4 regions of the Nocardioides sp. JS614 genome follow, and region 3 is predicted to be linked to each of the others. Evidence: predicted binding sites of a transcription regulator. Region 3 holds the regulator's gene; each other region holds the start of a gene.
What was found. Region 3 encodes LexA, which represses DNA repair genes until DNA is damaged. Its sites were predicted from a motif close to TCGAACANNTGTTCGA; they were not measured.
Positions count from the first base shown of each region.

Region 1 (7,294 bases), 140 kb from region 3:
GAGTCCAGCGCGTCGTACAGGCTGGTCGGCATGCCGCTCTGCAGGAAGCCGGGCAGCAGCACCTCGTTGAGGTAGGCGTCCTCCACGCACATCGGCGCGCTGTCCGCCCGGCGGAGCCGCCGCCAATGGATGACCGCGTCCCCCTCCGTCACGTTCAGCGCCCGCGCCACGCCGGGCCCGGCCTGCTCGCGCCGCGCGAGGAGGGTCTGCGACTCGGCCAGCAGGCCGCGTCGCGCCATCTCCTCGGTGTAGCTCGTCAATCGGCTCACGGCCCGCCGCGGGCGGGCCACGAAAGTGCCCCGCCCGGGAATCCGCTCGAGAAGGCCCTCGACCACGAGGGCATCCATAGCTTGTCTCACCGTCATGCGGGCGACCCCGAACCGATGCACCAGCTCACGCTCAGACGGTGCAGGTGAACCGGGTGCCGCCCCCGTGACGAGAGTGCGCACATATTCGCGCACCTGAACGTGCTTGAGTGCACGCCCCTCAGTCACCAGCAACTCGTCCACAAGGGGCACTTTAGGCAGACATCGACCTCCGCGTCCCCAGATCGGGGGGAACGACGTGGACTCGAGGGATCAAGACCGAGGGATCCGTCGCATCATCAGGGCTCACTCTGCCGCAATTGCCTGCAGTACGTCGAGACGTGCGGCCCGGCGGGCCGGGAACACGGCGGCCAGGAACCCGATGACGATCGAGAGCACCAAGAAAACCACGAGCTGGACGCCCGGGACGCTGATCACCTCGAGCCCCTCGTCGCGCAGGGCGTACATCAGCACCACACCGAAGCACAGGCCGAGGAGCAGCCCGAGCACCGCCCCGAGCACCGCGATCACCACCGACTCGAGGCCGATCATCCGGCGCAGCTGACGGCGGCTGACGCCGATCGCCCGCAGCAGCCCGAGCTCGCGGGTGCGCTCGATGACCGAGAGCGCGAGGGTGTTGACGATGCCGAGCACCGCGATCACCAGGGCCAGCCCGAGCAGCGCGTAGATCATCAGCACCAGCTGGTCGATGGGCTCGCGCTGCTCCGCCGCGAACTCCGCCTGGTCCTTGACCGAGACGACCGGCAGGTCCGCGACCACCGCGTCGAGCCGCTCGTGGACCCCCGGCGACCCGTCGGTGTCGATGATCAGCTGGTTGTCGCTCTCGGGGTAGCCGGCCGCGACCAGGGTCGGCAGCGTCGTGACGATGCCGGTGCCGATCAGCGGGTTCTCCTCGAACTCGCCCACGACGGGGTGCCTGTCGGTGCCGGCGGGCGTGTCGAGCTCGATCTGGTCGCCGACGGCCACGCCGTGGTCGGCGGCGTACTCCTCGGACACCAGCACGGACCCGTCGACCAGGTCGTCGCGGCTGCCCTCGGTCATCGTCAGGTCGAGCAGCCCGGAGAGGTCGTGCGGGTCGACGCCGGACACGTAGGTGTCGTCGCCGTCGACCTCCATCGGCACGTAGCGCTGCCGCACGACGGCCTCGACCCCGTCGACCCGCGCCATCTGGTCGCCGATCGCGGGCGAGAAGCCCTGGCCGACCACGTTGCCGACGACGAAGTCGCCGACGAAGTTGTCCTCGATGATGCGGTCGACACTGGCCTTCGCCGAGGCGCCGAGGATTGCCATCGTCGTGGCCAGCGCGAGGCCGATCATCAACGCCGAGGCGGTCGCGGTGGTACGCCGGGGGTTGCGCCGCGCATTCTCCCCCGCCAGGTTGCCGACCGGGCCGAACGCGCGGCGGTACAGCACGCCGAACAGGTGCAGCACCGGCCGCGCGATCACCGGGCTGGCCGTGGCCACCCCGAGGAAGATCAGCAGCACGCCGACGCCGACCAGCCACCCGGCCCGCGGGACGTCGAAGAACAGCCCGGCGGTGAGCGCGACCGCGCCCACGACCAGCTGCACGACCCCGGCCACCAGGCGCCGGTGGATCGAGGATTCCGGGAGCGCCACGTCGTCGCGGAGCGCCTGCACCGGCGCGATCCGCGCCGTACGGCGAGCCGGCAGCCAGGCGGCCGCCATCGTGATCAGCACGCCCACGGCGTAGCCGGCGATCACCGTGCGCGGGGCGAAGATGATCCCCTGGCCGGAGAGGTCCAGGCCGACCTGCTCGAACATCGCCCGGATCGCCAGCGCGAGCAGCACCCCGAGGCCGAGTCCCAGCGTGGAACCCAGCGCCCCGACGACGGCGGCCTCGACCAGGACCGAGCGGGTGACCTGCCGCTGGGAGGCGCCCAGGGCGCGCAGCAGCGCCAGCTCGCGGCTGCGCTGCGCGACCAGGATCGAGAACGTGTTGGCGATGAGGAACGCGCCCACCACGAGCGCGATGCCGGCGAAGATCAGCAGGAAGGTCGTGATGAACGAGACGGCCTCGAGCAGCAGGTTGCCGCTCTCGTCGGCCGCGTCGTCGCCGGTGATCGCCTCCAGGTCGCCGGGCAGCACCTCGCGCACCCGGTCGCGCAGCTCGGCCTGGGAGGTGCCACCCTCGGCGGTGACCCACACGTCGGTGTAGGCGTCCTCGCCCCCGAGGAACAGGTCCCGGGCCGTGGTCGTGTCGAAGACCGTGAGCGTGGCGCCGTTGAGCGAGCCGCCGTCCGCGAAGTCGACCAGGCCGACCAGCTCGGGCTGCAGCACCGGGGTGTCGGTCGAGGTGATCACCCGGATCGTGTCGCCGACGGCGTACCCCGCCTTGTCGGCGGCCGCGACGTCGAGGGCCACCTCGTCGGCGCCCTCCGGCACCCGGCCCTCGACGACCGAGAGCCCCTCGAGACCGTGGCCCGCAGGGGCGTCGTTCCAGTTGACGCCGATGCCGGGCGCGCCGTTGCCGCCGATCAGCTTGTTCTCGCGGCTGACCACGAACACGCCGACGGCGCTGACGTTGCCGTCCACCCGGGCGGCGCCGGGGACCGACTCGAGCCGCGGGAGCAGGTCGGACGGGACCGTGAGCGTGGAGGGGGTGCCGTCGAGGGACGCGCCACCCTCCGGGCGCACGATCACGTCGCCGACCGTCGAGGCGAAGATCGCGGTGAAGCTCCGGTTGAGCATGTCGGAGAAGATCAGCGAGCCGGCGACGAACGCGACCCCGAGCACGATCGCGAAGGTGCTCATCAGCAGGCGCAGCTTGCGCCCGAGCAGGCTCCTGAGGGCGGCCTTGATCATGCGGGGTCCCCGCGGAAGTGCGGGCCGGAGGAGCGCAGCGGGGGAAGTGCGCAGTTTCGTGGGGTGTTCATGCGGGGTCCCCGCGGAAGTGCGGGCCGGAGGAGCGCAGCGGGGGAAGTGCGCAGTTTCGTGGGGTGTTCATGCGGGGTCCCCGCGGAAGTGCGCAGGTTCGTGGGGTGTTCATCGGGCGTGCTGCTCGGCCAGGCGGTTCATGACCTCGAGTACCCGCTCGCGGGTGGGCTCGCGCAGCTCGTCGACGACCCGGCCGTCACCGAGGAAGACGACCCGGTCGGTGTACGCCGCGGCCACGGGGTCGTGGGTCACCATCACGACCGTCTGGCCGTAGTCGTCGACGCTGCGGCGCAGCAGCTCGAGGACCTCGGCGCCGGAGCGGGAGTCGAGGTTGCCGGTCGGCTCGTCGGCGAAGACGATCCGCGGCCTGCTGACGAGCGCCCGGGCGACCGCGACCCGCTGCTGCTGGCCCCCGGAGAGCTCGTTGGGCTTGTGGTCGAGCCGATCGGACAGGCTCACCGTGTCGATGACCGCGTCGTACCACTCGCGGTCGGGGCGGCGGCCCGCGATCGCCAACGGAAGCGCGATGTTCTCGGCCGCAGACAGGGTCGGCACCAGGTTGAAGGACTGGAAGACGAAGCCGATCTCGTCGCGGCGCAGGCGGGTGAGGGCCTTGTCCTTGAGGGTGGTCAGGTCCTGGTCGCCGATGAACACCGAGCCGGAGTCGGCCCGGTCCAGCGCCGCGCAGCAGTGCATCAGCGTGGACTTGCCCGAGCCGCTCGGGCCCATCACCGCCGTGAACTCGCCGGCCGCGAGGTCGAGGCTGACGTCGTCGAGCGCGACCACCATCGCCGGGCCGGAGCCGTAGGTCTTGGTGAGGTTGCGCACGCGCGCTGCCGGAGGGACGGGGGTCCCCTGGAGGGTGGCCTCGGTCATGGGCCCAGCCTCTCGCGGGCGGCGTGCTCGCCGCCACGGGAATTGGTCCCCTCCGACCCTGGCTTCCCCCTGGGTTCCCCTGGTTCCCCTGGGATTCGCTCGAACAATTGTTCGATCCCGGCGTATGCTCGGGCCCATGGACTTCCAGGGAACGCTGTTCGGGGCCCCGCCGGCGACCGCTCCGGTCTTCGACCTCCTGGAGCGCCAGGTGCTCACCCGTGGCGCCTGGGTCGACGTGTGCCGGACCTGGCTGCCCGAGGCCGACGACGTCCTCGCGACGCTGCTCCGCGAGGTCCCGTGGCGGTCCGAGCGCCGCCAGATGTACGACCGCGAGGTCGACGTACCCCGCCTCCTGCACACGTACGGCGTCGGCGAGCCGCTGCCCCACCCGGCCCTGGCGCGCGCCCGCGGCGCGCTGTCCGCCCACTACCGGCCCGAGCTCGGCGAGCCGTTCGTCACGGCCGGCTGCTGCTACTACCGCGACGGCCGCGACAGCGTCGCCTGGCACGGCGACACCATCGGGCGCGGCAGGACCCAGGACACGATGGTCGCGATCGTCTCGCTCGGCGACCCGCGCCGGCTGATGCTGCGGCCCCGGCTCGGAGGTGAGTCCATCTCGGTCGAGATGGGCCACGGCGACCTGCTGGTGATGGGCGGCTCGTGCCAGCGCACCTGGGAGCACGCCGTCCCCAAGGTCGCGCATGCCGGGCCCCGGATCTCGGTCCAGTTCCGCCCGCTCGACGTGGCCTGAGCATCGCCCGATCCGGTCGTGGGTCCACGCCGACCCATGGTCGGCGTGGGCCGCACGACCGGCCGGGCGCAGGAGGCGTGCCGGTCACCGGCAGCGGGTACCACGACGCCATGACCACGATCAGCCACGCTCCGGAGACGATGGGCTTCGGCCCGCTCCGGATCAGCTTCGACGGCCGGGTGCTACGCCCTCGGCCGTGGACCGCGGCCCAGTCGGAGTGGGCCGCCGAGATCCTCGCGGACGCACCCCCGGGCCCGGTGCTCGAGCTGTGCGCCGGTGCCGGCCAGATCGGCCTGCTCGCCGTGGCCGGCTCGGACCGGCCGCTGGTGTGCGTGGACGTGAACCCGGTGGCCTGCGACTACGCCCGGGCCAACGCCCAGGCCGCGGGCCTGGCCGACCGGGTCGAGGTCCGCGAGGGCTCGGTGCACGAGGTGCTCGGCGACAGCGAGCGGTTCGCCCTGGTCATCGCGGACCCGCCGTGGGTACGCCGCGAGGAGGTCGCCCGCTTCCCCGAGGACCCGGTGCTGGCCATCGACGGCGGGGCGGACGGGATGGCCCTGGCCTGGTTGTGCATCGACACCGCCCGCCCGCACCTGCCCCGGGGCGCCAGTGTGCTGCTCCAGCTGGGCAGCGTGGAGCAGGTCGACCTGCTGCGCGAGCGGCTCCGGGAGACCGACGACGAGCTGGCCATCAGCGAGCTCCGCTGGTGCGAGCGAGGCGTGCTGGTCCGGCTCGACGCGACCTGAGTCGACGCGACCTCAGTCGACGCGACCTCGGCGGGCGCGCCCGGCCGGGCCGGCGGTCAGGTCGGACGCAGCCGCTCGGGCAGCAGCTTGTGGGTGCCGTCGCACCACGGCAGGGACGCCGACTTGTGGCACCGGCAGACCGCGGTGACCGGCCGGGTGGTCTCGTGGGCGACCCCGGCGGGATCCTCGATGGTGTGCTGGCCGCGCAGCAGCATCGGTCCGCCGGGGCAGAGCACCACATCCGGATGGTCGTAGCACCCACTCACGCGACCTCCTCCTTCCGCTCCTCGCCGACTCCCCAGCGCTCGAGCATCGTGCCGGCGAACCGGTCCTCGAGGTCCAGGCAGGTGAACGCCCCGAACCACACGTCCTCCTCGAGACCCGGCTCCTCGGCCAGCAGGCCGCCGCAGATGGTGCGCACCGCCAGCTGCTCGTGGACCGCGTCCGCCTCCACGTGCTCGGCGTAGTAGGCCACCACCTCCTCGGGGAAGCCGAGCCGCTCCAGGCCCTGCACCATCCGCCGCGACGGCAGCGAGCTGGTCGCCTCGAACGCCGCCAGATGGCCCAGGGCCGCGCCACGCAGGCGCCGGTGCAGGCCGAAGAGCGACATCGCGTTGTTCTGCTCGAGCACCTCCAGGGGCACCTCGTCGACGTGGGCGCCGTACGACGCCGCCAGCCCGCTGGCCTCCATGCCCTGCGCGAACAGGTGGTGGTGCAGCCGGTTGGGGTCGCCGCCGCCGTACTCGTCGTACTGGAGCTCCATCAGCGCGGCCTTGGCCCGCACGCCGAGGCGGGGCACGACCCACGCGGCGGGGTCGGACTCCTTGAGGTGGTAGATCGAGCGCACCCGGAGGAGCTCGAGGACCTGCTCGCGGTCGGCGTCGCGCTGCACGTGCGTGGCGACCGAGGCGCCGTCCTGCTCGGCGACCCACCCGAAGAAGTCCTCGACGAAGGAGAGACCCACGGGCGGCGTGAAGCGCTCCCACAGCCGCTGCTCGAGGTCGCGCTCCAGCAGCCCACGCAGCCGCACCAGCTGCGGGTCCCACTCCAGGTCGTCACGGACCTCGTCGAACCCGCGGTAGTGCAGCTCGTGGAGCGCCCAGAGCGCCAGGGCGGCGTCCTCGCCCTCCGAGGCGCCGACCGCGAGGACCGGGTAGAAGTCGTCCGAGCCGGCCCGGAGGGCGCCGAAGAGCTCCTCGGTGAGCGGACCGCGAGGCTGGGGGATCTGCATGCGCGGTGAGTACCCGCCCGGATTTGCAGCCATGCCTACCGGCGCGCTGATCCCGAAGGTCGCTGGTCGAGCAGCGGGCGCCAGCGCGTATCGAGACCGCACACCTGCTGCTGTCTCGATACGCCCGTCGCGACCTCCTTCGTCGGTCGCGGGGCTACTCGACCTGGCTGCAGCTTCCACGCCTCCCGAGCAAGCTCGGGTGGCGTGGGCAGCTCAGAAGCTGACCTGGGGCGCCTGCTCGTGGCCGTCCGGGGCGTCGTAGAAGTCGCGCTTGTGCACGCCGGCCACGCCGGTGAAGAACATCCACGGGATGGTCTGGGTCAGCTTGTTCAGGGTCGCCACGGCGTCGTTGTAGTACTGCCGGGCGAAGGAGATCTGGTTCTCGGTCTCGGCCAGCTGCTGCTGGAGGTCGAGGAAGTTCTGGTTCGCCTTGAGGTCCGGGTAGGCCTCGGCGACGGCGTTCAGGTTG
Region 1 covers NC_008699.1:4,172,167-4,179,460, forward strand. Annotated here, with positions in the region: gene NOCA_RS21490 (GntR family transcriptional regulator) at 1-269, opposite strand, end outside; partial or broken gene NOCA_RS28515 (GntR family transcriptional regulator) at 300-518, opposite strand; gene NOCA_RS21495 (ABC transporter permease) at 612-3,149, opposite strand; gene NOCA_RS21500 (ABC transporter ATP-binding protein) at 3,330-4,097, opposite strand; gene NOCA_RS21505 (alpha-ketoglutarate-dependent dioxygenase AlkB) at 4,234-4,848, shown strand; gene NOCA_RS21510 (methyltransferase) at 4,959-5,594, shown strand; gene NOCA_RS21515 (CDGSH iron-sulfur domain-containing protein) at 5,651-5,860, opposite strand; gene NOCA_RS21520 (iron-containing redox enzyme family protein) at 5,857-6,825, opposite strand; gene NOCA_RS21525 (LemA family protein) at 7,039-7,294, opposite strand, start outside.
Region 1: NOCA_RS21505 (alpha-ketoglutarate-dependent dioxygenase AlkB) is a predicted target of LexA. The motif match lies at 4,197-4,212, and genes of this name have one in related genera.

Region 2 (7,294 bases), 760 kb from region 3:
GTCGTCGAACGCGCGCAGCTGCGCGGCCCGGCCGGACGCCACCCGCACGGCGGTGCCGTCCTCGAAGCGGTGCTCGCGCACCAGGTCGAGCGGCACCAGCTCCAGCTCGCGCTCGACAGGCCGGCCCGACTTGCGGAACAGGTCGCGGATCACCGCGGGCAGCAGGGTGTACGTCGGGCCCGCGTCCCAGGAGAACCCTTCCGCGCTCACCTCCGACAGGGCGCCGCCGAGCCGGGCCGCGCGCTCGACCAGCGTGACCTCGTGGCCGAGCTTGGCCAGGCGGACGGCCGAGGCGAGCCCGCCGAAGCCGCCACCCGCCACCACGACCCGTGCCATGGGGCGAACCCTAGAGCCCGGGATCCCGGATCAGGACTCCGCGTCGAGCACCCGGCGCAGCGAGTCCGCGTCGCGACCCACCACCGTGGTCCCGTCCGCGGCGGTGATGATCGGCCGCTGGAGCGCCCGGGGGTGCGCGGCCAGCGCCGCCAGCCAGTCCGCGCGGTGCGCGGCGTCGCGCGGCAGGTCGATGCCCTCCTCGGCGGCCTCCTTCGAGCGGGCCACGTCCCACGGCTCCAGGCCGAGGCGGTCGACCACCTCACCGAGCTCGGCCGCGGTCGGCGGCTGGTCGAGGTAGCGCCGCACGGTGTACTCGACCCCGGCGGCGTCCAGCTCGGCCACGGCGGTGCGGCACTTCGAGCACGCCGGGTTGAGCCAGATCTCCATCACTCCACCTCCATCGTGGGCGCGCCGGTCATCGCGGCGAGCTCGTCGTACGTCGTCGAGAAGACCGCGGCGGGATGCCCGGCGGCCGCCCACACGACGTCGTACCGGCGCAGCCACGAGTCCAGGTACGTCGGGACCTCCGACGGATGCCCGATCGGGGAGACCCCGCCGATCGCCTGTCCGGTGTGCTCGCGCACGAACTCCGGCGTGGCCCGCTTGAGCTTGGTCACACCCAGCGCGGCCGCGACCTTCGTCGTGTCGACGCGATGGGCACCCGAGGTCAGAATGAGCACCGGCGAGCCGTCGGCGTCGAACAGCAGGCTGTTGGCGATCGCGCCCACCTCGCAGCCGAGCGCCTCGGCGGCCAGCGCGGCGGTGTGCACGGAGTCGGGCAGGATGACGACCTGGCCGGTGCCGCCCCGGCGCCGGTGGTCGTCACGGAACCGCGTGATCGTCGGGTGCTCGGTGGTCATACTGCGAGACCCTAGAGTCTTCGAGGAAGTCGGTTCGAGCAGGGGAGAGGAGCGGGGATGAGTGAGCAGCGGCCCGTGGCCGTGACCGGCGCCATCTGGGTGCTGGTGGCCGTGGTCGTGACGAGCGGCGTGACGGCGTTGCTGACGCTGGTCTTCGGTGACGAGCTGGACGCCTCCTGGGCCGCGGACCGGACCGACCTGGGCTCGGTCGAGCCGCCCGCCTTCGCGCCCGTGGCGATCACGATGTTCGTGGTGGTCGCGGTGCTGGCGATCATCCTGCTGCTCTTCCTCGGACAGGGCCACAACTGGGCCAGGGTGCTGCTCAGCGCGCTGGTCGTGATGATGGCGATCGCGACGCTCGCGAGCCTGCGCGCCGACCCACCGACGCTCTTCCTGGTGCTCTCCGTGGTCGCCCTGTCGCTGGACCTGACGGCCGCCGTCCTGCTGTGGCACCCCGACACCCGGGCCTTCACCCGCGCGCTGCCGGAATCGGCCCCGCCGCGCTGACCCCGTCCGGTGCTCACGCCGCACCGGACGCGGGGCCGACCCCGCCCTTGACGCCCGGGGGGCGGCGGGGTGTACCGTGATGGTGTTCGAACAGATGTTCGATCATACCTCGGCGGGGACGACCTCGACCCCCGTCCCCGTCGAGGGCCGGTCCGCCGGTGTTGCCAGGGGTCACCGGTCAGGGGTCGACGGAGAGGACCTCGATGAACCCCTACGCCCTACCCGCCACCACCCACTCCTACCTCGCGCGCTCCGCGGAGTCGCTGAGCGAGGCGATCGCCGCGACCGACGTCCCGGCCCGTTACGCGCATGCCCACGTCGCCGCGCTGCGCGCCGCCGCCGCGCTGCTCGCCGCCCGCGCCCACCCCGAGCCGGCGCGGCGCCGCCCGCAGCGCAACGCCTGGGTGCTGCTGGCCGAGGTGGCGCCGGAGCTGGCGGAGTGGGCCCGGTTCTTCGCCGCCGGCGCGGCCAAGCGGGCGGCCGCCGAGGCGGGTTCGACCCGCGCGGTCTCCGAGCGCGAGGCCGACGACCTGGTCCGCGACGCCGACCGGTTCCTCGCCGTCGTGGAGCGTTCGCTCGGCCTGGTGCCGCATCCCGCGGCCTCGCCGTGGGCGGCGGCGGTGCGCGCCGGCTGACGGAGCGGCTCTCGGGGGTCCTAGGGTTGCCCCATGCCTCCTGACCGGCCCGGCGAACGGCCCAGCGAACGGCCCAGCGAACGGCGCACCGCGGCGCGTACGTCGGTGGTCTGGGACGCGCTGCTCCCGGCGCTGGACGGCGCCGCGCTCGACGTGCTCGACATCGGCGGCGGCACCGGGGGGTTCGCCGTCCGGGTCGCCGAGCTCGGCCACCGGGTGACGGTGGTCGACCCCAGCCCCGACGCGCTCGCGTCCCTGGACCGCCGGGCCCGCGAGGCCGGGGTCACGGTGGCCGGCCGGCAGGGCGACCTGTCCACCCTCCTCGACGTCACCGGCCCGGACGCCGCGGACGTCGTGCTGTGCCATGGGGTGCTCGAGGTCGTCGACGACCCCGGCGCCGCGCTCACCACGCTCCGCCGGGTGCTGCGCCCCGGCGGCACCCTCAGCCTCCTGGTCGGCCAGCGCCACGCCGCGGTCGTCGCCCGGGCGATGGCCGGGCACTTCGCCCAGGCGCTCGCGATGCTCGACCAGGCACCCGGCGGTCCGGCGCGGGACCACGGCGGCCGCTCCGGTCGCAGGTTCACCGAGGACGAGGTCACCGCCCTCGTCGATGGCGCCGGGTTCCAGGTCACCGCCGTGCACGGGATCCGGGTCTTCGCCGACCTGGTCCCGGGCTCCCTGCTGGACCTCGAGCCCGGGGCTGCCGCGGCCCTGGTCGACCTCGAGCGGGCGGTCTCCGAACGGGCCGAGTTCCGCCCGCTGGCGACCCAGTTGCACCTGCTCGCCCGCTGACGCGGTTCGCCGGCGCGCGGGCCGGGAACGGTTCGGTCACGAATTTCCCGAACCCGCCTACCGCGATGACCACCCGCTGCCTAGACTTGAGGCGCTGGCCGACCTACGCGGCGACCACTTGGCGAATGACCCTGAGGGGAGGAACGGTGCCACTCTCGGAAGAGGAGCTCCGACTGCTCGAGCAGATGGAGCGTGCTCTCGTCGAGGAGGACCCCAAGCTCGCCTCGACCCTGCGCGGCACGGCGTTCCGCCGCGCGGCCCGGCGCCGGGCGATCATCGCGGGCGCCTGTTTCGTCCTGGGTGTCGTGGTGCTGATGGCCGGCGCCGTCGCCCAGATCACCCCCCTCGGCATCGCCGGTTTCGTGATCATGCTGGGCTCCGCGACCGTCGCGCTGACCGCGATGCGCGGCCAGTCCGCCTCACCGGCGCCCGACCCGCGCACCCTCCAGCACCCCAGCCGAGGCGGCTTCACCGTCGTCGACGGCGGCCGCTCGGGCCGCAAGTCCCGCCGCCCGCGCCGCCACGGTCACTCCGGGCGCTCCGGCCACTCCTTCATGGAGCGCATGGACGAGCGCTGGCGTCGCCGCCGCGAAGAGGGCGGGTTCTAGCGAGGACGCGTCAGCGTCCGGTCAGTTCGCGTGGTCGACGACCCCGCCGTACCTCGCCTCGACGGTCGGCGCGACCGCCCGCGGCGCCCGGCTGACGAAGGCCAGGACCGACCGCGGCCACCAGGTCGCCCGGCGCCGGGCCGCGCGAGGAGCGCCGCCGGTCAGCGAGGCGATGCAGGTCCGGCCGTCGGCACGGAGCCGGGGCCGGTCGGCGTCGGCGGGGGAGCGCGAATAGCGCAGCCGCTCGACGTCGAGCACGATCCGGTCCAGCGCCGCCGCCCCCTCGGGCGCGATGTCGGCGCCGTGGGCGGGTCGCTCGGCACTGGTCGCGTCCACCGGCAGGCCGAGGTGGTCCACGAGGACGTCGCGGGTCGCCCGCGGGGATCGGCCCGCCGGCCACGGCACGCCCAGGTCCAGTGCGGTGTCGTGCAGCTCGGCCCAGATCGCCTCCGGTCCCGCCACCGTGAGGCGACGCGCGCGCCGGCGACGGCGGACCAGCCGGGGCAGGAGCAGGAGGCCGGCCACGACCAGCAGTCCGGCGCCGCCGCCGAGGACCGGTCCCCACGCGAGGCCGGCGTCGGCCTCGCCGTTCTGTCCGGTGTCGGCGGTCGGGTCCGCGGTCTGGGTGGCCCGGTTCGACGGCCCCGGGATGCTGGTGCTGGATTGCGTCGCCGCGGGGTCGGAGGGGTCCAGGCCGCCCGGCAGGCCGGAGACCGTGTACGACGGCACGCCGGTCGCCCGGTCGGCCGGGGTCGGCTCGAAGCGCACCCACCCGGAGCCGCGGAAGAACAGCTCGGGCCAGGTGTGCATGTCGTGCGAGCTGTAGACCCAGGTGTTGGGACCGTCCGGCTCCGGTGTCAGGAAGCCGACCGCCACCCGTGCCGGGATGCCCAGCACCCGGGCCATCACGGCCATCGCCGAGGCGAACTGCTCGCAGTACCCCACCCGGCCGTCGGGGCCGTCGCCGAGGAACGTGGTGAGAGCGTCGTACCCGTTGCCGGAGGCGTGCGTCTCCAGGGAGTAGGTGAACTCGCTGCGGAACCAGTTCTGCAGGGCCACCGCCTTGTCGAACCGCGTGGTCTGATCCTGGGTCACCTGGACGGCGAGCTGGCGCACGACCAGCGGGAGGTTCGGCGGCAGGTCCGTGAAGATCTCGCTGACCTGGCCCACGGACGAACCGGCCGCGCGCAGCCGCTTCGGGCTGAGGACCAGGTCGAGCGCGCTCATCGTGTAGTGCAGGTCCGCGGTGGTCAGGTCCCCGGGAACGGCCAGGAAGTCCATCGTGGTCGAGTCGTAGCGCCAGTCGCCCTCGGCCTGCACGTTGCTGGCCGGGAACTGCGTCGGCAGCCACCGCGACTCGAACGCCGGCAGGATGGTGACGTCGTAGGGCACTTCTTCCCGGGTCACCTCGGCGTCGACGCCCTGCGGCGGCGGCAGCGCGCCGTCGGCGCCGTGGTTGGTGGGGACGTCGCGGTCGCCGGGCGTCCACTCGACGTCGGTGAAGCGGTTCAGGTCCAGGATCCGCAGGTACGCCGGATTGGTCTCGGTCGTGGTGATCCGCACCAGGTCGGTGTCCTCGCCGCGCTTGAGGTCGCGCACCAGGTCCGCCACCGGGTTCTCGATCCGGATGTTGTCCCCGTCGCCCTTGCCGGGCCCGAAGTCGAACACGTGCAGGCCGAGGGTCGGGACGAGCAGCGGCAGCACCATCGCGAGGGCGGTGGCGGCCCCGCCGATGCCGGTGGCGGTACGCCGAACGGCGTGCGCGCCGGCTCCGAGCGAGATCGGGTCTCCGGTCTCGCGGTCCTCGGCGATCGGTCGGCCCCAGCGGCTGACGTGCTCGGCCTCCTGGAGGAAGAGCATCGCGAGGAAGCCGGCCGCCGTGCCGACGAAGACCCACCAGGCGATCGACGTCTCGATCAGGCTCACCGGGATCGTGTAGATCGTCAGCAGCGGCAGGCCCGCGAGCGGCGCCCGGCGCAGCGTGCAGGCGAGGAGGTCGACGAGCAGCAGGCAGGCCAGCCCGCACAGGATCAGCAGCGGGTCGATGGGCGGCGCGGTGGCAGGCACCGGTGCCGCGAACTCACGGGAGCTGTCCAGCGCCGCGACGATCGCCGACCGGACGTCGCCAAGGGTGCCGGTGCCCGGGACCAGCGACCCGGTGATGAGCATGCTGGCGACGAGGCCCGAGACGACGACCTGGGCGGCGACCACGGCCGGTCCGGGCCACCGCCACCACCTGGTTGCCGTGCCGGTCGCCGCGACCACGATTCCCAGCAGGAGCAAGGGGTTCAAGAAGCCGCCGGGCGCCTGCGTGAAGCCCCGCCAGGCGTACACCGCGACCAACGTGGTCGTGGCGGCCACCGCCGCGAGGAGGGCGCTCGACGAGAGGCTGCCGCGGGACCGGGTGAGTGCGGCCATCACACGGTCGCCTCCGAGGCACTCCGGCTGACGACGCGGGAGCGCTGCGCGCTCGTGTGCCCGAGCTCCTGCCACACGGACTCGAGCCGGTCGCGCGGGCCGAGCGGCACCGCTCGCCAGCCCTGCTGGCCGAGGGCCGGGGTTGCGCCCACGCCGGCCGGCGCGCCGGTCCAGGCGTCGACGTCGAGCGCGATCGCGAGTGCCGACCCGGCCTGGTGCTGCATCCGGCGCAGCACCGGGAGGTCGGCGGGCAGGATGCCACCGAAGACGGCGACCGTCAGCCCGCCGTGGGCACCCTCGGCCAGCCACGCAGTGTCGAGGCGGGACTGGTGGGTCGCCTGCACCACCGCGAGGGCCTCCATCAGCGGCCCGGTGTTGAGGTCGGCGTCGCGCAGGTGCCAGGCGCTGCTGGGGTCCTCGCCCAGCGCGGTGACCAGGCGTACGGCGAAGCCGCGGTGGCTCAGGTGCACCGCGATCGACGCGGCGGCGGAGACGGCCGCCTCCAGCGAGGATGCGATGCCCTGTCCCCGGTGGGCCAGCACCCGGTTGTCGAGGACCAGCGTCGCCCGGGACTGCCACGGCTGCTCCTCGCGCCGCACCATCAGCTCGCCGAGCCGGGCCGAGCTGCGCCAGTGCACCCGGCGCAGGTCGTCGCCCTGGCGGTACTCCCGGACAGTGACGTCCTCGGCGCTGCCGGTGGCGAAGGCGCGGGGCCGGTTGTCACCGGACCCGGTCCAGGCGCCACCGAGCGGAATCTGGGGGAGTGGCACCGTGCGTGGCGTCACGGTCAGCGGCACGGTGGTGCGGAACGTGCGGCCCAGCTCGACCAGCCCGAAGGGGTCGGTGACCCGCACCGACATCGGCCCGATCTCGAAGCGGCCGCGCACGTCGGAGCGGACCTGGTAGCTGACGGTCTGCCGCCAGCCGGAGCCGATGCCCTCGACGACGAAGCGCGGGCGGGTGCCGAGCACGTAGGGCACCTGGTCCTCCAGCAGCAGCACGCCGTTCGGCGTACGGCCCTCGTTGCTCAGGGCCAGCGACACCCGGGCCGGCTGGCCCGCGGCGACCAGCTGTGGAGTGACCGTGCGGACCAGGGCCAGCCGGTACCGGTTGCGCCCCACCACCCATGCCGTGAGCA
Region 2 covers NC_008699.1:3,274,158-3,281,451, reverse strand. Annotated here, with positions in the region: gene NOCA_RS17100 (phytoene desaturase family protein) at 1-336, opposite strand, end outside; gene NOCA_RS17095 (ArsC/Spx/MgsR family protein) at 367-723, opposite strand; gene NOCA_RS17090 (YbaK/EbsC family protein) at 723-1,196, opposite strand; gene NOCA_RS17085 (hypothetical protein) at 1,254-1,703, shown strand; gene NOCA_RS17080 (SAV_6107 family HEPN domain-containing protein) at 1,907-2,338, shown strand; gene NOCA_RS17075 (methyltransferase domain-containing protein) at 2,372-3,130, shown strand; gene NOCA_RS17070 (DUF3040 domain-containing protein) at 3,277-3,738, shown strand; gene NOCA_RS17065 (transglutaminase family protein) at 3,760-6,156, opposite strand; gene NOCA_RS17060 (DUF58 domain-containing protein) at 6,156-7,294, opposite strand, start outside.
Region 2: NOCA_RS17080 (SAV_6107 family HEPN domain-containing protein) is a predicted target of LexA. The motif match lies at 1,790-1,805, and genes of this name have one in related genera.

Region 3 (7,294 bases):
GACCTCGGCCGCCCCGTCCAACCGGAGCGCGTCCTCGACCGCCTGGCCCAGGCACGCGAGCTGGTCCTCGGTGACCGGACGGCCCTTGCAGGCCTTCCGGACCCCGGCGACGGCCTTCTCCCGGGTGAACGGCTCGGACGCGCCGGAGCGCTTGAGCACGGTCAGCTGCATCAGCTCCACGGTCGTGAACCGCTTCGCGCAGGCCGAGCAGGTACGCCGGCGGCGGATCGATCCGCCGTCGTCGGCGACTCGCGAGTCGAGGACCCGGGTGTCGGTGTTGCGGCAGTACGGACAGTGCACGGGTCACTCCTCTCCGGTGGGCTGCGCAGGGGTCGCCGAGAATCCCCAGGAGGGGTGGGCGCGGGCTGTGGATATCGGGGGTTCCGCTGTGTACAACAAGGGGCGAGCTGTGGGTCTTCCACCCTGGACCTGTGAGTCGCCGAGGCGCTTCTGGGGACTAGATGTGGATAACTACACCGTTGTAAGTACTAGATGTAGTGGTAACCGTACGCCCGGCCCCCAGGGCTGCGCAAGTAGCCCGCGGAAGTTCTTGCGGCGATCGCCGGCCACGCGGCAAACCTGCAGGTCAGGGCCCCTCCGGGCATCGGATCGGGGGGCTCGCGAGGGCGTGTCGCGGCCTCGTCCCCCGCCGTCCCCGGACCTGCTGCCGGGCCCGGGCGCCGCGCCCGGGAAGCCCCTCGGCGCGGCGGTCGGTGCGGCGGTCGGTGCGGCCGGCCGATGCACGATCCGCCCCCGGATAGACCACCCGCACGGGTGGTTTATCGCTCCACCAGTCCGGGGCAAGACAACCAAGACGGTCGTGAAAGGGCCGCAGCACAAAGGGCCCCAGGACAATCGAAGACAGGAGAGGTCACCCCCGATGACTGCAGGGATTGCACCGAGCCGTTCCGACGAGACCATCCGTCTCTTCACCCTCCGCTCCGCCGCCGACCCGGCAGAGCGGGCCGAGATCGAGGACCAGCTGATCCGCCTGAACATGGCGGTGGCCGTGGACGCGACCCGTCGCTTCCGCGGGCGCGGCATCGCCACCGACGACCTCGAGCAGGTCGCGTACGTCGGCCTGGTCAAGGCGGTCAAGGGTTTCGACCCGGACCGCGGCCACGACTTCTTGAGCTTCGCGATCCCGACCATCCGCGGCGAGGTCCGCCGGCACTTCCGCGACCTCGGCTGGACGGTGCGCCCGCCCCGCTCCATCCAGGAGGCGCAGACCAAGATCATCGCCTGCGAGGGCGAGCTCTACCAGCAGCTCGGCCGGGCGCCGCGCCCCTCGGAGATCGCCGAGCACCTCGGCCTCGACCGCGACCTCGTGGTGGAGGCGCTCGGCGCCAGCGGCTGCTTCGCGCCGGCCTCGCTCGACGCCCCCGCGCACGAGGGCGACGACGACCCGATCGGGCGCCGCCTGGGCTTCACCGACGAGGGCTTCGACGTGGCCGAGGCCCGCGCGGTGCTCGCGCCGGTGCTCGCGAAGCTCTCGAAGCGGGAGCGGATCATCGTGGAGATGCGCTTCTTCCGCGGCTGCACCCAGGCCCAGATCGGCGAGGCGATCGGCGTGACCCAGATGCAGGTCTCGCGGCTGCTGACGCGGCTGATGGCCCGGCTGCGCGAGGAGCTGAACGTCACGCTCGCCGCCTGAGCCTCGCCGTCTGAACCTCGCCGCCTGAGCCCGGCCCCGGGCCGATCCGTGCGGCCACCGGCGTGCGCCGCGCGCACCGGCCCCGGGTGGCCGGAGGGCGACCGGGGATCGGCGACAATGGCGCGGTGGCAGGCAGGGCGACGGGGAGCACGGCGGGCAAGCGCGCGGGATCGCGTCGCGGGCCGCGGCGCCGGGCCCGGTTCCAGCCGGCGCTGCTGCTGCTCGCACTCGGGATCACCGCGTGCATCGTGGCGTGGGGCTACCTGGTGTACGCCGCGATCGACTTCGGCTCGACCGCCCGCGGCGGTGACCGGACGGCGTGGTGGTTCCTGGCCCTGGCCTCGGTCGGCGCCGTGGCCTGCCTGTTCGTCGGCCTGATGCTGCTCGCGCGGGTGCTGCGCCGGCTCGGCATCACCGGCGGCCCGCCGCCGCGCTCCGGACCGGCCCCGGCCGAGCCGGCCGCCGAGGACGATCGCACCCGTCCCATCGGCGGACGCCGCGCCGCCCGCTGAGGCCACGGCCGCGCTCGCACGGGGCCGGTCCGCCACGAAACTCGTGCCTGGACGACGCAGCTTCATCGTCCAGGCGCGAGGTTCATCGGCCGACCGACGAAACTGGGCGCGGCCCCGGCACCCCACCAGGACGCCGCGAGGGGCGGGGCCACCAGGCCCCGCCCCTCGTCTTCCCCGGCTCGTCAGCCGGGGTCGAGGCGGCTGACGATGTCTGTGTGGGCCTGCGTGGGCCTTGGTGTGGGTCTGTGAGGGCGCCTACTCCACCGGCACCAGGAGGCGCTGGCCGGCGACGACCATGCCGGAGTCGAGGGCGTTGAGCCGCTGGATCCGGTCGACCATCGCGCGCACGTCGCCGTCGTCGGAGAGGCCGGCGGCGATGTCCCAGAGCGTGTCGCCGGTGCCGACCATCACCACGCGGGTGGGCTCCGGGTGGCCCGACTCGCCGGTGGCGACCGAGCCGCCGGCCAGCACGAAGCCGATCGCCAGGATCGCGAGCACCGCGACCGCGAGCACCACCAGGCGGCCACGGCGGGTCAGCCGGACCGCGCCGCGGCGGGCGGCTGCGGAGCGCACCACCCGAGCCGGGTGGGCGGGAATCGTCATCGTGCTCATCGTGACCTCCTGGGGAAGCGGCGGTCTGCCTGGGGTCCTGCTCTCTCGACGTCAGTTCTAGTGGTGGCCACCGACAGTCCCCGCGGGACGGTCTGGACCAGGCACTCGATCAGACGTTCGATCGAACATGTGTACGACGATAGAGCACGTGTTCGAACCGATCAAGGAGCGACACGAACATTTGTTCGATGGCCGCGGGGCGGCCCCGCGACGGTCCTCAGCGGCCCTTCGCGATCGCCCGACGGCCCTGGGCGGCGAACAGGCCGGTGGCACGGGCGGCGACGGACGGCGCGAGGGTCGTGGCCCGCACCAGCCCGCCCCGCCAGGCCGGGACGGTGCGCACCACCCGGCCGGTCCCGAGCAGCCCGACCGCGGCCGCGGCGACCTCCTCGACGGTGAGGATCCGCCCGCCGGAGTGCACGAGCGCGGCGCCCAGGCCCCCGGGCGTCTGCGCGTCGAGCATCGCGGTCCGCACGCCGTCCGGGCACAGGGCGTGCACCCGGACCCGGCGCGGGGTCTCCGCGGCCACCGACATCGAGGCGGAGACGATCGCGGCCTTGGTGGCGGCGTACACGCTGTAGCCCGGCACCGGGCCGAGGCCCGCGAGCGAGGCGGTGTTGACGACGTCGCCGCCGCGCGGGCCGAAGGCGGCCACCGCGGCCCGCATCCCCCACAGGGTGCCGAGCAGGTTCACCTCGACCACCCGCCGCACGGCCTCGTCGGTGAGGTCGCCGATCAGGCCGTCGTCGCCGACCCCGGCGTTGTTGAACCAGGCCGCCAGCTCGCCGTGCCGCATCGCCGCGGCCGCCGCGGCGCGGTGCGCGTCCGGGTCGCGTACGTCGAGCCCGCGCCCCTCGGCCGCGCCGATCTGCTCCGCGCAGGACCGCGCCGCCGCCTCGTCCACGTCGCCGACGACCACGGCGTACCCCTCCGCCACCAGCCGCTCGGCGATCCCGCGCCCGATGCCGCGCGCCCCGCCCGTGACGACCGCGCTGCGGCCACTCGCCCCGCGCCTGCTTGAACCTCGGAGTGCACCCATGGCCGCAGTCTGGCCGACACGCCGTTCGAACAGGTGTTTGAACCCGACGGCCGAGATGGCTACCGTGCTCCCATGGCCACGCCCCAGACCGGCAAGAAGACCCCGTCCCGCCGCGTGAGCGAGCTGCCCGACGGACCGCCCGACGCCACCGGGCTGACCCCGCGCCAGCAGCGGGTGCTCGCCCACATCAAGGACTCCATCGAGAAGCGCGGCTACCCGCCCTCGATGCGCGAGATCGGGGAGGCGGTCGGGCTGACCAGCTCCTCGAGCGTGGCCCACCAGCTGAAGACCCTCGAGGAGAAGGGCTTCCTCAAGCGCGACCCGCACCGCCCGCGTGCCCTGGAGGTGTTCCTGCCCGAGGTGATGGCCGCGCGCCGGTCGATGTCGGCGGCCGAGGAGTCCTCCTTCGACGAGACCGGGGTCGGCGACGCGCTGCCCGCGGCGCAGTACGTGCCGGTCGTCGGCCGGATCGCCGCCGGCGGCCCGATCCTCGCCGAGGAGCGGGTCGAGGACGTCTTCCCGCTCCCCCGCCAGCTGGTCGGCGACGGCCAGCTGTTCCTGCTGGAGGTGCGCGGCGACTCGATGATCGAGGCCGCGATCTGCGACGGCGACTACGTCGCGATCCGCCAGCAGCCCACCGCCGAGAACGGCGAGATCGTGGCGGCCATGATCGACGGCGAGGCGACGGTCAAGACCTTCCAGCGCAAGGACGGAAATGTGTGGCTGCTGCCGCACAACCCGGCCTACGATCCGATCGACGGCACCCATGCCACCATCCTCGGTAAGGTGACAGCGGTGCTGCGACGGGTCTGACATCGACCGGACGTCGGGGAATTACCTGAGCAGACCCTGGTGTTGATTCCGGGTGGAGCCCGGATGACTCAGGGAGGTTGCATGAACAACGCTGGTGCTGTGACGACAGCATCCGCGCTCGCCCGCAGCCGCCCGATGCCGCGGTGGGCGCGCGGCATCCTCGAGCTGGTCCTGATCCTCGCCCTCTGGGTCGTCTACAGCCTGGCCCGGCTCCTCGCCGACACCGACATGGGCCCGGCCCTGCGCCGCGCCGACGAGCTCTTGCACCTCGAGGGCCTGATCGGGATCCAGTGGGAGGTCCCGCTCAACCAGCTGTTCAGCGACCACCGGGTGCTCGGCCTGGCCGGCAGCTACTGGTACGCCACCCTCCACTACGTCGTCACCGCCGGCGTGCTGATCTGGCTGTGGCGGCTCGGCGCCGACCGCTATGGGCCCGCCCGCCGGGCCCTGGTGATCGGCACCCTGATGGGCCTGATGGCCTACATCTCGCTGCCGACCGCGCCGCCGCGCTTCATCGGTGGGTACGTCGACATCCTCAGCCTGCACGCGGCCGACGGCTGGTGGGGCGCTGACGCCTCGGCGCCCCGCGGCCTGGGCGGGCTGACCAACGAGCTCGCGGCCTTCCCCTCGCTGCACGCCGGCTGGTCGCTGTGGGTCGCGCTCGCCCTGCAGATCTACGCCACCCGCAAATGGGTGCGCGTGCTCGGCTGGCTCTACGCCCTGGGCACCGCCGTCGTCATCGTCGGCACCGGCAACCACTGGGTGATCGACGCGATCGTGGGCTGGATGGTCATCCTCGCGGGCTGGGCCGCGGCCGAAGCGATCGGCCGGGTCCGGCTCCGGCACGCCCTGGGCCACCTGCTGCGACGACTGCGCCGGCGCGAGCCCGGCCTGGTGCTCACGGCCGCACCGGTCCAGACCACCTCTCGCGATGACGCGGCGGCGCAGGCCCCGTGCCCCGATGACGCGGTGGCGCAGGCCGCCGGGCGGCTGGTCGACTCCGAGCAGTGACCCGGCGCCCCCGTCCGGAGTGACGGCCGGGTGAACATACGGTGCTCACACCGGTGAGCCCGTGCCCCGGCACCCGGTGCGTCGTTCATTGAGGCGTGACCACCCTCGATCGCCGTACCCTCCTCGCCACCGGCACCGCCGGCGCCGCGACGCTCGCCGTCGCCACCGGCCTCGACGGGCCCGCGGGCGCCGCCGCACCCACCGGCGCCGCGGACGACCCGCGCGCGAGCGGCCGGGTGTTCCGACACGGGGTCGCCTCCGGCGACCCGCTTCCCGACGCCGTGCTGATCTGGACCCGGGTGACGCCGACCGCCGCGAGCCGGCCGGGGTCGGGCCACGGCCCCCGGGTCGAGGTCCGCTGGGAGGTGGCGCGCGACGCCGACTTCCGCCGGGTGGTGCGCCGCGGCAGGTTCCAGACCGGGCCGAGCCGCGATCACACGGTCAAGGTCGACGTCACCGGGCTGGAGCCGGCGACCTGGTACCACTACCGCTTCCGGTACGACGACGCCGTCAGCCCGGTCGGCCGGGCCCGCACCGCCCCGGCGAGCGACGCCAGCCCGGACCACCTGCGCTTCGGCGTCGTGTCGTGCGCGAACCTGCAGGCGGGCTGGTTCTCCGCCTACCGGGGCCTTGCCGCGCGCGACGACCTGCACGCCGTGCTGCACCTCGGCGACTACCTCTACGAGTACGGCCCCGGCGAGTATGGCTACGGGATCGACGACGAGGACATCCGCTCGCACCAGCCGGCCCACGAGATGCTCACGCTGGCCGACTACCGCCAGCGGCACGCCCAGTACAAGCAGGACCCGGATCTGCAGGCGCTGCACGCGAAGTACCCGTGGGTGATCACCTGGGACGACCACGAGGTGACCAACGACGCCTATCGCGAGGGCGCCGAGAACCACAACCCCGACCTCGGCGAGGGCGACTTCCACCGGCGCCGCGCCCGGGCGCATCGCGCCTACGACGAGTGGATGCCGGTGCGCATGGACGGCACCGCCGGGCTGCGCGACGGCGACCGGTTGTTCCGGCGGCTGCAGTTCGGCCGGCTGGCGGAGATCAGCATGCTCGACCTGCGCACCTACCGCGACGAGCAGGTCGCACGCCCGCTCCCCGAGCCGCTCCCGGTGGCCGACGCGGCGGTGAGCGACCCCGACCGCACCATCGTGGGCCGCCAGCAGCTCGACTGGCTCAAGCAGTCGCTCTCGCGCGGTCGCGCGCAGTGGAAGATCATCGGCAACCCGGTGATGATCGCGCCGGTGGACTTCGGCGGGCTCCCCGACGAGCTGATCGACCCGGTCAACGACGTCACCGGGCTGCTCCCCCGCGACGGCCTGCCCTACAACGTCGACCAGTGGGACGGGTACACCGACGACCGCCGCGAGGTCTTCACGCACATCCGCGACCACCAGGTGAGCGACGCGCTGTTCGTGACCGGCGACATCCACTCCGGCTGGGCGTGCGAGCTGCCGTACGACGCCTCAACGTACCCAGCCGGCGACTCCGCGGGCGTGGAGTTCGTGTGCTCGTCGGTCACCTCGAACAACCTCAAGGACCTCACCGGCACGCCCGCGCACACCACGAGCACCGCGGTCGAGCAGACGATCCTGGCCAACAACCGGCACATCAAGTACCTCAACTTCGACGACCACG
Region 3 covers NC_008699.1:4,032,967-4,040,260, forward strand. Annotated here, with positions in the region: gene nrdR (transcriptional regulator NrdR) at 1-300, opposite strand, end outside; gene NOCA_RS20755 (sigma-70 family RNA polymerase sigma factor) at 881-1,654, shown strand; gene NOCA_RS20760 (hypothetical protein) at 1,780-2,166, shown strand; gene NOCA_RS20765 (LysM peptidoglycan-binding domain-containing protein) at 2,422-2,778, opposite strand; gene NOCA_RS20770 (SDR family NAD(P)-dependent oxidoreductase) at 2,996-3,817, opposite strand; gene lexA (transcriptional repressor LexA) at 3,890-4,630, shown strand; gene NOCA_RS20780 (phosphatase PAP2 family protein) at 4,730-5,641, shown strand; gene NOCA_RS20785 (alkaline phosphatase D family protein) at 5,737-7,294, shown strand, end outside.

Region 4 (7,294 bases), 750 kb from region 3:
CGGGCGCCGACGCGGCTGGCGACCCCATGACCGGCCGGCTGCTGGAGGGCCGCTACCGGATCGGCGCCCGGATCGCCCGCGGCGGCATGGCCAGCGTCTACGAGGCCACCGACATCCGCCTCGACCGCACCGTGGCGGTCAAGGTGATGCACCCGGGCCTGGGCGACGACGACGAGTTCGCCGCGCGGTTCGTGCGCGAGGCACGCTCGGCGGCGCGGCTCTCGCACCCCAACGTCGTGGCGGTCTACGACCAGGGCGACGACCACGGCACGGTCTTCTTGGCGATGGAGCTGGTCGAGGGCGTCACCCTGCGCGACGTGATCCGCAAGGAGAGCCCGATGCCCCCGGCTCGGGCGCTCGCACTGATAGAGCCGGTGCTGTCCGCGCTGGCGGCCGCCCACCGGGCGGGCATCATCCACCGCGACGTGAAGCCGGAGAACGTGCTGATCGCCGCCGACGGCAGGGTGAAGGTCGCCGACTTCGGACTGGCCCGCGCGGTCAGCGCCGACACCCAGCACACCGCGACCGGCGGGGTGCTGATCGGCACCGTCTCCTACCTGGCCCCCGAGCTCGTCGTCGACGGCCGCGCCGACGCCCGCGCCGACGTGTACGCCGCCGGCGTGGTGCTCTTCGAGCTGCTCACCGGCGGCAAGCCGCACGAGGGCGAGACGCCGATCCAGGTCGCCTACAAGCACGTCCACGAGGACGTCCCGGCGCCCTCCACGCTCGAGCCCGGGATCCCGGCGTACGTCGACGCGCTCGTCGCCCGCGCCACCGCCCGCGACCGCGGCCTGCGGCCGGCGGACGCCGGCGTGCTCCTGCACCAGCTGCACCGGGTCAGCCATGCGCTGGCCGAGGGCGTCCACGACGACCCGGACCTGACGGCCGACCTGACCCCGCTCCTGCTGCAGACCCAGCCCGTCGAGCTGGCCATCCCGGACGAGGCGGTCGTCGACCGGACGACGCCCATCCAGCTGCTCGAACGCCCTTCGGCCTCACCACCGTCCGCGGGACCGGAGCGGCGTACCCCGCCGCCGAGACGGCCACGACGCTCCCGCCGCGGCCTGGTCCTGCTGCTGGCAGCCCTGCTCCTGGTGGCCGGTGCCGGCGCGGGCGCCTGGTGGTTCCTCGACGGGCGCTACACCTCGACGCCCGGGGTGCTCGGCCTGACGAAGGCGGCCGCGGAGCAGCGGCTCGACGAGGCCGGCCTCGACGTCGCGTGGGGCGACAAGGCCTACTCCGAGACGGTTCCCGCCGGCCGGGTGGTCGCCACCGACCCGGAGCCCGGGTCGAAGGTGCTCGACGGCGGCACCGTCACCGTCGTGCTCTCGCTGGGCAAGGAGCGCTACGACGTGCCGAAGCTGAAGGGGCTGACCGTTGACCAGGCCCAGGACGCCCTCGCCGAGACCCATCTCGCCTTCGGCACCAGCACCGAGAAGTGGTCCGACACCGTCGAGAAGGGCGTCGTCATCTCGAGCTCGCCCAAGGCCGGGACGACGCTGCGCCCCGACGCCGCCGTCGACCTCGTGGTCAGCAAGGGCCCCAAGCCGGTCACGCTCAAGGACTGGGTCGGCAAGGACGCCGACGAGGCGATGGCCTGGGCCGAGGGCAAGGGGCTCGACGCCGCTGTCGCCAGCGAGGAGTACAACGACGACGTCGCCGCCGGCGACGTGATCTCGATGGACCCGCCCGCCGGCACCACGCTGCATCGCGGGGACAGCGTCTCGTTCGTCGTCTCCAAGGGCCCGCACCTGGTCGAGGTCCCCTCCGTGCGCGCGCAGGGGGTCGACGCCGCGACCGCGACGCTCGAGGCGCTCGGCTTCCGGGTCGTCACCGAGAAGGCCTCGGGCTATCTGGGCCTGGGCTACGTGTTCTCCCAGGACCCCGGCGGCGGCGAGATGGTGCCCTTCGGGTCGACGATCACCCTGACGCTCATCTGACGCTGACCCGGTCACCGCGCGGACCGTTGTCGGCCTGCGAGACGTCCGTGTTTGCGGTGGCGGGAACGAGATGACGTGGTCACCGTCGGCGGAGGTTGAGATGTGAGCGCAGCGAGCCTCGAAACCCCGCGCCCCCGCAGGACCTCGCACCCTCTCTGACCTGGGCAAACACGGGCTCGGAGGGACTGTCGGTGGCCCCTGTTGTACTGGTCTCATGAGCACGGCACGCGATTGGGCGGACCGGTCGGAGGAGCGGATCCTCGACCTGGCCGGTGCGTGCGCGCGGTCGATTCGTGACGCGGAGACCGAGCTGTTGCGGCTGGCGTATCAGTGGGCGATCGTGCACCCGGCGAACCGGCTGGATCCGGTCGAGGTGGACTTGCCGGGTCGCGAACGGGCGCGTCGGCTGGGTGGGGAGGGGACTCCGGAGGTGAGCGAGTTCGCGGCCGCGGAGTTCGGGGCCCGGATCGGCCGCTCACCGTATGCGGCGGCGTCTCTGATCGGGGACGCCCTGGACCTGCAGCACCGGTTCCCGCGCCTGTGGGCGCGGGTCGAGGCCGGGGAGGTCCGCGCCTCCTATGCCCGCTACGTGACCACCAAGACCCGGACCCTCGCCGCCGAGCAGGCGGCCTACGTCGATGCTCGCGTCTTCGAGTCCGCGGACGGGCGGCTGCCCTGGTCCCGGTTCGAGGAGCTGGTGGCCGGCACGGTCGCCCAGGCCGCCCCCGAGGCGGCCCGGGAGAAGGAGGAGCGCGCCGCCAAGGCGAGGTTCGCCAAGAAGGTCCGCCGCACCGTCGCCGACCAGACCCATGGAATGGCCTCGTTCCTGGTGCACGCCGACCTGCCCACCATCGAGGCCATCGACGACTACGTCACCCAACGAGCCAAGCAGCTCGCCGACACCCTGCCCGACGCCCCCCACCTGCAGAGTGAGGATGACCGGCGGGTGCACGCCTTCCTGCTGCTGGTCTCCGGCGCGCCGGCCGACACCGACCTGGCGGACCTGCTGCCGCAGGTGTGCCTGTACGTGCACACCTACGCCGACCCCGACGCCGACCGCACCCAGAGTTCCGAGGGGATCGTCCGGGTCGAGGGCCATGGTCCGGTCACCCAGGCGTGGGTCCGCCGGTTCCTCGGCCCGCACGCGCGGTTCACGATCCGTCCGGTCCTCGACCTCGCCGACCAAGCCCCGGTGGATTCCTACGAGATCCCCGACCGACATAGGCGGGCCGTGCATCTGATGACGCCGGCCGACACCTTCCCCTTCGCCTCCTGCACCTCACCGGGCATGCAGATCGACCACACCATCCCCTACGACCAGGGTGGTGTCAGCGGGGTGGGCAACTACGGGCCGATGACCACCCTGCACCACCGGATCAAGACGCATGGCGCGGGTTGGCAGGTCAAGCAGCCCTTCCCCGGCATCTACATGTGGCGCGACCCCCACGGCGGCTTCTACCTCGTCGACCACACCGGCACCCGCCGCCTCACCGACGCGTCCACCGAGGACCAGCCAGCACCGCCGCCGCGCAAGCCCATGGTCATCGAGCTCTGGCACAGCCCCATCCACATCGAGATCGCCGACGACTTCGCCGCCTAACTGAGTCGTTTAGGTCGACGTCATTGGCGGCGGTATGACGCGGCTTTGTCTAGCCCATGAGTAGCCGGCATGCGGGAAGCATTCACGGCGGCGGGGTGGGCCGCCCGTCGACGTAACGTTCAGTTCAGCGCAGCCTGCAGACAGATGGCCCTGCGCGCGCCGTCGAGAACCGCTTCTGCGTGGTGCCGTGGCTCGTGTGACTGGTGTGTCCTGGTCGCGCCGGTCGGCTGGCGAGGTTAGCCGTCGCCGGGATGCGCCTGGATTCGAGGCGCGGTCCAGTGGCGCGGGTCGGCGCGCGCGTGACGTGGTACGGGGGTTGTAGCGGTGAGCGAGGAGTCTTGGCACGAGGCACGGTTGATTCCGACCTCGGGTATCAACGGCGTCGAGGAGCGGGAACGACGTGCGACGTCTGCGCTGCTGGCGGATCTGGGCGCTGGGAAGGAGTTCGGCCGCACCTTCGTGAAGGCGTTCGGTGCGCCAGCGGCGGCCGTTGACGCTGGACACCGCCTGTCGGTTGACAGCGGCCGGTTCGGCTCCGATTGGCACCAGCAGGGTGACCATGTGATCAAGCCCGTCGTGTGCATGGGCGGACTGGCCAACCTCGTGGCGCTTGTCGAGTCGGAGGATCCGATCGTCGCAGGCGAGTTCCTCACCAGTGAGCAGGAGATGTCGTTGCCGCTGCACACCCACAAGGCGCTCACCGCGAGGCGGAACTCGGTGGGCACTGGGCTGAGCACGTGCTCGCGCGGATCGAGGCGTTCGACGGCTGCGGGGTCACCCTCTTGACCCCGCAGCACATCCGCGCCGACTACGTCCGCGCCGCCGACAAGGAAAGCGAGTCGCGGGCGCTGATTGTCTCGAAGCGTGTGTCCTTCCCCATCCAGCCCTGACCTCTCTCCGACGTTCTGGGCCCCGCTGCCTCCAGGGTGTAGCGGAGTCCGAACGCGGTGAACCCGATCTGCACCATCTGACTCTGTGTTGCTCATAATTCGTGGCAGGGTAGGGCGCGGACCCACGATCGGGAGGCCATGCGACGATGCCAAACATATCCGAGCGCAACTTGAAGGCGTTTCATGAGGCTGCTCAGTCCTTGAAACTGTACAGACGCGCGGAGCTTTCGGACGCTCGCGGGGAGTCGCTAGTCGAGCATTTGTACGTGGATCCCTTGCCGAATGACCACGTTCTCCAGACGATGTTGAAGAGCAACACTACTTTCCTGGTCGGGCGGAAGGGCACTGGCAAATCGACGGTCTTCCAGCGCGCGCAACATGAGTTGCGGAAAGCTGGAAAAGCGTCCGCATACATCGACATCAAGACCATCTACGAATCCAGCCAGGTCGATCCGGGTCTGGCCGCGAAGCTATCGGCAATGCCGGGTGCCATGAACTTGGACGAGATGGAGTCGTTGCTTCTCCATCGAGCATTCTTGGCCGCGATGATCCGAGCAATCCGCGAAGAGATCAAGAGCCGAATCAAGGTCTCTCTATGGCAGAAAGTTAAGAACTCGGTAGGTGGATCCGTGGATGATCTGTTTGAGGGCTTGGATGCCCTCCTTGAGGCAGCTGACGCGGACCGCTTTATCAGTGTTGTTTCCACCCGTTTAGTCGAAGAGCGCAGGCAGGACTCCGACGAGGTCATCAACAAGCAAGGTGTGTCCGGAAAGGTTGGCGCGGGTGCCACAGGGCCCGAGGCCTCCCTTGCGTTTGAAGACCAAACGAGCTACACGTTCGGGTCGGAGCGTGAACGGCAGTTTGCGGATATCTTGGTTCGCGTCTTCGACATCAAGTCGTATATACTGCAACTCAAGGAGTTGCTGAATCGAGTCGGACTGACACAGTTGTTCGTCTTCGTAGACGATTTTTCGGAGCTTCCGCCCCCCGCCATGCAGGTCGTCGTAGACGCTCTCCTCGGGCCCTTGAACAATTGGTCTGAAGAGTTGATTAAGTTCAAGATCGCTGCCTATCCCGGCCGCATCTACTACGGCCAAATCGATAAGACGAAGATTGATGAGATCAGCCTCGACATCTACAGCCTGTACGGCACCGCCGACATCGCGGGGATGGAAGAGAAGGCGGTCGACTTCACGCGCCGTCTGATCACGCGGCGTCTCGAGCACTTTGGTGTTCAAGCGCTCGGCGATGTCTTCGACACGCGTCGCTCCGGTGGAGATGAATTGTGGCGTCAATTGTTCTTCGCCACCATGGCAAACCCCCGTAATATTGGCTACGTATTGTATTTCATGTACGAGTCGAATCTCATCTATGGGCAGAAAATCAATCTTGCCTCGATCCGGGACGCGGCGCGTAGGTACTACGAGGAAAAGATTGAGGCGTATTTCGCCATGAATCGATTCCTGCACGAGAGCTTCGATGAACGATCTTCCATCTTTAGTCTCAAAGAACTACTCGACGCCCTCGTCATCCGAGCGCGTGAGTTGCGGTATCACACCACCTCGGCAGTAATGCGAGACCTCGAAGGTCGCCCACCTACGAGCCATTTCCACGTTGCGACGCAAATGGAGGCTCTGCTCGCAACCTTGGAGTTGAACTTCTTCATCACCAAGTACTATGTGATGAGTGACCGAGACGGTCGGAAGGTCACCGTTTACGCCCTTAACTACGGGCTATGTCAAAAGCAGAGCATTGAGTTCGGACGTCCTGAGGGGAAGCGCGAGTACCGGCTGTACTACGTGGAACGAGTGTTCGATGTCACTGCGATCCTCCAAGAGTACGTCAGAATGAATCAGGAAATCGTCTGCGACTCATGCGGCCACAACTTCGATCATGAAGCGCTTCCCGCCCTACAAATGTTTGACATGCTTTGTCCAGAATGCAGAACGGGCAAGTGTGTCATTACGAACCTCTCGAAGAAGTACGAGGCCACCCTTCGAGAGATTGATCCTGAACTTCTCCTGCCAAAGGTTGAGCTTGGGATTCTTCACACACTTGGAACCGAAGAGCGGGCTCTTTATGCCGCCGAGGTCGCTGGCGAACTGGACTGCTCGTATCAACTCGTTGGGAAGCGGGCGGTCAACTTGGCCGAGAGAGGCTTGGTGGATCGTGACAAATTCGACCAAGGGCGCCGCGAGCTGAGGGTTACTGAGTTGGCTCAGCGAACGTACTTGCGCGATCTAGTCGAGGACGTCGAGCCGGATTGAGGCGACCGCACGCGGGTGGTGCGCCATCTGCCCGGAGTGGGCTTCGAGCGCGCTAGCTGTGATGCCTAGGCACGTTGTGCGATCGGGTACCGCAATCGGTACATAGGTGAAGGCCAGCGGTTCAGCGACTACCAGCCTCGGGTGCGGGATACCGACCAGCGTCCCGGCAAGCAGCGCAGAGACACGATCGTTCATCTCTTTGGGCTCGCTGGCGACGCTGGCTCATTCGAAGGTGCGCTCCTAGAGGCGCCGAGCCAGGGGCGAGCACTCTTGGCCCGTGAGAGTGGTCTGTCATTCGGGCCGTTTCGACCTGCGTCAAAGTGGGCGAGATGCCCGGCCTGTCAATGCAACTGCGCCACCCTGAGCATGTGGCATCCCAGTCGCCGGATCCGCTCGATGCCATCGACGTGCCCGCGACGTCTGTGGGCGACGGTGGGACGACCGTCGGCGCCGAGTAGGTTGTGCGGGTGCTCGACCCCGCCCTCCGCAACCCGATCGGGACCCACGTGCTCGTCGGCAAGGGCCTCGTCGACGGCGCCGTCGCGAACGCGGACCTGGTCGCCTGCGAGACCTTCCAGGTCTTCACCGGCAACCCCC
Region 4 covers NC_008699.1:3,285,038-3,292,331, forward strand. Annotated here, with positions in the region: gene pknB (Stk1 family PASTA domain-containing Ser/Thr kinase) at 27-1,940, shown strand; gene NOCA_RS17125 (DUF222 domain-containing protein) at 2,155-3,540, shown strand; gene NOCA_RS17130 (hypothetical protein) at 3,865-4,326, shown strand; gene NOCA_RS17135 (MarR family transcriptional regulator) at 4,697-6,697, shown strand; gene NOCA_RS17140 (deoxyribonuclease IV) at 7,165-7,294, shown strand, end outside.
Region 4: NOCA_RS17125 (DUF222 domain-containing protein) is a predicted target of LexA. The motif match lies at 2,105-2,120, and genes of this name have one in related genera.